DNA from 2 places in the Lysobacter sp. SCRH-1R genome. Region 2 is predicted to be linked to the other one. Evidence: riboswitches for the same ligand, from Rfam matches in the RefSeq annotation. Region 2 holds a riboswitch; the other holds the start of a gene.
What was found. A riboswitch is a leader RNA that binds a small molecule or an ion and turns the genes downstream of it on or off. The one in region 2 is predicted to bind cobalamin.
Positions count from the first base shown of each region.

Region 1: linked by a shared signal. The riboswitch ahead of btuB (TonB-dependent vitamin B12 receptor) and the one ahead of AC3ANK_RS15635 (ribonucleoside-diphosphate reductase subunit alpha) in region 2 are both predicted to bind cobalamin.

Region 1 covers NZ_CM173227.1:3,621,601-3,624,528, reverse strand. The annotation lists gene btuB (TonB-dependent vitamin B12 receptor) at 1-1,045, opposite strand, end outside; cobalamin riboswitch at 1,187-1,408, opposite strand; gene AC3ANK_RS16600 (TfoX/Sxy family protein) at 1,609-1,980, opposite strand; gene AC3ANK_RS16595 (GAF domain-containing protein) at 1,977-2,462, opposite strand; gene bioD (dethiobiotin synthase) at 2,547-2,928, shown strand, end outside.
Region 2 covers NZ_CM173227.1:3,411,317-3,414,244, forward strand. The annotation lists gene AC3ANK_RS15630 (phosphoglycerate kinase) at 1-725, opposite strand, end outside; cobalamin riboswitch at 914-1,203, shown strand; gene AC3ANK_RS15635 (ribonucleoside-diphosphate reductase subunit alpha) at 1,522-2,928, shown strand, end outside.

The DNA.
Region 1 (2,928 bases), 210 kb from region 2:
CGAGCCAGTCCAGGCCGATGCTGAGCAGGTGCTTCTCGGCGAGGCCGAAATCGCCCTGCAGCGTGGCGCTGTCGCGGTAGGTGCTGAAGTAGTCGAGGTAGGTGTCGCCGAGGTAGTTGTCCGACGCATCGGTGTTGCGGCCGGCGGTCAGGTGCAGGTCGACGCGGCTGTTCGGGTGCCAGCGCAGCTTGCCGCCGACGACCTGCTGCACGGTCTTCGCGCGATCGGTGAAATCGCCGTCGAACTCGTTGTCGCCTTCGTTGCGCAGCGCGTGGCCTTCCAGGCTCCACTGTTCGTCGAACTCGATGCCGCCGCGGACCGACAGTGCATCGCGCGTGTAGCCGTCGCGATCGGGCTGCGAGCCCGGTGCGATGAAGCAGCCCGCGCCGTCGAAGGTCACCGGATCCAGGTAACCGCTGCACGCGTCGATGCCCTGCGTGTGGCTGTACGAGTAGTCCGCGCCGAACCACGCGCGCCCACTGCGACCGCCGAAGCCGGTGGAGAATTCGTTGAGGCCGTTGGAACCGCCGCCGACGCTCACGCGCGGCGCGAAGCCGTTGCGGTCGCGGCGCGTGAACACCTGGATGACGCCGCCGATGGCGTCGGCGCCGTACAGGCTCGAACGCGGGCCGCGCACGATTTCGACGCGATCGATCAGGTCGACCGGCAAGTCCTGCAGCGATGCCAGGCCCGAGGTCGCCGAGCCGATGCGCACGCCGTCGACGAGCACGAGCACGTGGTCGGATTCGGCACCGCGCAGGAACAGCGTGGTGAGCTTGCCCGCGCCGCCCTGGTTCGACAGCGAGATGCCGGCGCGGCCACGCAGCAGGTCCGGCAGCGAACGCGCCTGGCTGCGGCGGATCTGTTCGGCGTCGATCACTTCCACCGGCGCGAGCGCGTCGTTGACGGTGACGGCGGTGCGGTTGGCGGTGACGACGACTTCGTCCAGGTCGGTCGCCTGCGGCGCCGCGTGCGCGAGCAGGGGCAGGGCGGACGCGCAGGCCAGGGCGAGCGCTTGGACGTGGACGGTGCTGCGGAAGGACATCGCGATTCTCCGGCGCGGATCGGGCGCCAACGGCAAAGGGAACGGTTGCCGGAAGAATCGAGGCCGCTACGGGGCGCGGGCGCGCCGACGTCGCCGCCGCGACGCCCTCCGCATCGCAACCAGTGGAGGCCGGCCTGTCGCCAGGCGGCCTGCTTCGTGGCCGGTCTCCGGACTCGCGGGCGAGGACGATGTCCTCCGGCTGCGGCGCCTTCCCGTGCATGCGCACAGTGGCGGTGTGCCGAGCCTGTTGCTCGCTTACCGTTGCGGGGGCAGTGCCGGACTGGCCGTGGTGCGGCGTCACCGGCTTCCCGTTTCAACCCGTGGGCAGGACGCCGGCGGGTCACCTCGAAGCGGGGCGAAGTCTACGGCATTTTCGCGGTTGTGCTTCGTTTGGGTGTTTTTGGGGCTCAGGGGGAGCCGCTGCCTCGGCGTGGAGGGCGCGATAAGGAGGCTGCTAGATCTGGAGCGAGTTGCTTCCAGGGCCGCGGGTGATGCTTCACCCCTCCCCAACTCTCCCTGCAAGCAGGGAAGGGAGCAGAAGCCGAGGCGGTGACGCTACGGACTCACTCCCGATCCGCCGGCTCGTCGAACAACGCCGGCATCGCCATCGAATCCTCGCGTGCCATCTGCGTGGTGGTCACCGGCGCGGCGGCCGGCTTGTAGCGCGGCGGCGGGAGCAGCGCGGTGGCGGCGTCGGCGGCGAGGATCAGTTCGCTGCGGCGTTCGTCGGAAATCTCCTGCCAGTGGCAGTCCTGCAGCGCGCCTTCGATCGCGTACAGCAGGTTCAACGTCGGCTTGAAGCCCGCGCGCTTGACGCGCATGAAGGCTTCCACCGTGCCCACCGCGGCGAGGTCGTCGCGCGTGCGCAGTCCGACCTGGCGCAGCCAGGCGGCGGACTTCGGGCCGATGTTGCGCAGCTTGTCGGTGCTGGTCATTCGAGTGACTCCACGAAAGCCCGCGCGATCGCCTCCAGGCCGTGCTGGTCATCAACGTCGAAACGATCGTGAACCGGACTGTCCAGGTCGAACACGCCGATCAGCTCGCCCTTCGACGACACCAGCGGGACGACCAGCTCGGAGTTCGACGCCGAATCGCAGGCGATATGGCCCGGGAAGGCGTGCACGTCGTCGATCCGCTGGGTCTGGCGAGTCGAGGCCGCCGCGCCGCACACGCCCTTGTCGAGCGGGATGCGCACGCAGGCCGGCAGGCCCTGGAACGGGCCGACCACCAGTTCGGTGCCGTCGAAGAAGTAGAAACCGACCCAGTTGAGCTGCGGCAGCGCGTGATAGACCAGCGCCGACAGATTGGCCGCGTTGGCGATGCGGTCGCGCTCGCCGTGCACCAGCGCGCGGGCCTGCGCGAGCAGCTGTTCGTACTGTTCCGGCTTGCTGCCGCTTAGACTTTCGCTGGTGAACATGAGCGCCTCGTTTCCACATCGCAATAGTGCCTCAGATACCGACGTAGATGGGGTCGCCACGGCCGCGTGCAACCGGGAGGCGGCATGAACCGCGGCTGGTTCGTCACCGGCACCGACACGGGCATCGGCAAATCCCTGGCCAGTGCGACGCTGCTGCATGCGTTGCGCGCACGCGGGCTGCGGGCGGCCGGCATGAAGCCCCTCGCCAGCGGCTGCGAGGCCACGCCGGAGGGTTGGCGCAACGAGGACGCGCTCGCGCTGCAGGCCGCCAGTTCGCCGCGGCCGGCCTATGCGGACGTGAATCCGTTCGCCCTGCCCAATCCGCTGGCGCCGGAACTGGCTGCCAGCGACGCCGGTATCCGCGTTACCCTTGCGCCCATCGTGTCCGCGTTCGAGCGCCTGTCCGCGCAGGCCGATGTGGTGGTGGTGGAAGGCGTCGGCGGTTGGGCCGCCCCGCTGTCGGCCA
Region 2 (2,928 bases):
GCCGTGTCGATGAGGTCCATCTCCACCAGCGACTTGCCCACACCGTGTCCCATCGCCGCGATGAAGGTGTTGGCGATGCCGCCGCCGACGATCAGCTGGTCGACCTTCGACACCAGCGACGACAGCAGTTCGAGCTTGGTCGAGACCTTCGAACCGGCGACGATCGCGAGCAGCGGGCGCGCCGGGTTGTCGAGCGCCTTGGCGAGCGCGTCGAGTTCGGCCATCAGCAGCGGGCCGCCGGCGGCGACCTTCGCGAACTTGATGGCGCCGTGCGTGGACGCCTGCGCGCGATGCGCGGTGCCGAACGCGTCCATGACGTACACGTCGCACAGCGCGGCGTACTTCTTCGACAGGGCCTCGTCGTCCTTGCCCTCGCCGACGTTCATGCGGCAGTTCTCGAGCAGCACGAGCTGGCCGGGCTTCACGTCGACGCCATCGACCCAGTCCTTCACCAGCGGCACGTCGATGCCGAGCAGCTCGGAAAGACGCTTGGCCACCGGCGCCAGCGAGTCCTCCTGCGTCCACGTGCCTTCCTTCGGGCGACCCAGGTGCGAGGTGACCATCACGGCGGCGCCCTTCTCCAGCGCCAGTTTCATCGTCGGCAGCGCGGCGGTGATGCGCTGCTCGGAGGTGATCCGGCCGCCCTCGATGGGCACGTTCAGGTCTTCGCGGATGAGCACGCGCTTGCCGGTGAGATCGAGGTCGGACATGCGGACGATGGACATGGGTGCTTCCTCTGCTGCCCTTCCTGCGGAAGGGGTGGGATGGGAGTGACGGGAAGGCGCGGGCCGGCGTGCGATCGCCGCCGCGAAGCCGTGCATTGTCCTCCCCGACACGGGCGCGGGCAAATCGAACGCGATTGCGGTTCTGCGGTTATCCACAACATTTTGCGTTGACGGATCCGGTGAGCCCGCATATGTTGTGGCCCGTCGGTGCCGGCCCTCGCGGGCTGGCTTAAAACGGGAAGCTGGTGGGAATCCAGCACTGCCCCGCAGCGGTATGGGAAACGAAGGTGGCCATGGCACTGGGCGTCGCGCCTGGGAAGCGGCTGCTGGTAGGTGGAGACGGGAAACGAGTCACGAGGACGAGGAACGGGAAACGAGTGAGCGCTCGCAGCGCTTTTCTCCAGGTTCTCGTTCCTGCCCCGCTCGTTTCCGGCTCCAGGTCCCGAGTCCGAAGACCTGCCGACAGCCGCGCGTCGCACACCGCGCGGTGACCGGCCACGGAGTCTTCGGAGGGAAGACGGTCGGTGTCGCTGCACGCGACGGTTCGCGCCGTCGCCCGCCCGCCGTCTCGGGCTGAGCGACACCCCGGATTCACGCTCCGACTCCCGCGCCCGCGTCGTCCTTCGAGGGAGAGGACGGCCAGACGTGCGCCCACGCACCGGAGTCGCCGATGACCACCACCACGCAAGCCCCCGTCGCCACGCCCGTCCGCGAGCCCGCCGCACGCGCGCCCGAAGCGCGTCCGTCCGACCACGAGTCCGGATTCGCGCTCACGCCGCCCGCCGCCAACCTCACCATGACGGTGACCAAGCGCAGCGGCCATCGCGAACCGGTGGACCTCAACAAGATCGTGCGCGCCGTGACGCGCGCGAGCGAAGGCCTCTTCGCGATCGACCCGATGCGCGTGGCGACGCGCACCATCTCCGGCCTCTACGACGGCGCCAGCACGCGCGAACTCGACGAACTGTCGATCCGCACCGCCGCGCTGCTCACCGCCGAGGAGCCCGAGTACGGCCGCCTGGCCGCGCGCCTGCTCGCGGGCGTGATCGAGAAGGAAGTCGCCGGCATCGAGATCCACGCGTTCTCGCAGTCGGTGCAGCGCGGCCACGAGCTGGGCCTGATCAACGACCGCCTGCTCGCCTTCGTGCAGGCGCACGCGCGCAAGCTCAACGACGCGATCGACAACGCGCACAACCAGCGCTTCGACTACTTCGGCCTGCGCACGCTCTACGACCGCTACCTGCTGCGCCATCCGACCGCGCGCACCGTGATCGAAACGCCGCAGCAGTTTTTCCTGCGCATCGCCTGCGCGCTGAGCGAGGACGTCGGCGAAGCACTCGCGCTGTACCGTCGCATGGCGCAGCTGGATTACATCCCGTCCTCGCCGACGCTGTTCAACTCCGGCACCACGCACGAACAGCTCTCCAGCTGCTTCCTGCTCGATTCGCCGGACGATTCGCTCGAAGGCATCTACAGGCGCTACATGGACGTGGCGAAACTGTCGAAGTTCAGCGGCGGCATCGGCCTGTCGTACACGCGTATCCGTTCGCGCGGTTCGCTGATCCGTTCGACGAACGGTTTGTCCAACGGCATCGTGCCGTGGCTGAAGACGCTCGATGCGTCGGTGGCCGCGGTGAACCAGGGCGGCAAGCGCAAGGGCGCCGCGTGCGTGTACCTGGAGCCGTGGCATGCGGACGTGGAGGAATTCCTCGAACTGCGCGACAACACCGGCGACGAGGCGCGCCGCACGCACAACCTCAACCTGGCGAACTGGATTCCCGACGAATTCATGCGTCGCGTGGAGAACGATGGCGAATGGTCGCTGTTCGATCCGGCGAAGGTGCCGCAACTGACCGACCTGTGGGGCGAGGCGTTCGATCGCGCGTATCGCGCGGCGGAAGTCGCCGGACTGGCGACCAAGCAGGTGAAGGCGCGCGACATCTACGCGCGGATGATGCGCACGCTCGCGCAGACCGGCAACGGCTGGATGAATTTCAAGGACAAATCCAACCGCGCCTGCAACCAGACCCTGCGCGACGGCAACGTCGTGCACCTGTCGAACCTGTGCACCGAGATCCTCGAAGTCACCTCGCAGGACGAAACCGCGGTGTGCAACCTGGGCTCGATCAACCTGTCGCATCATGTGGAGGTGTTCGACGACGGCCCGCTGCACGGCGAGGCCGGACGCTTCGATTTCGACAAG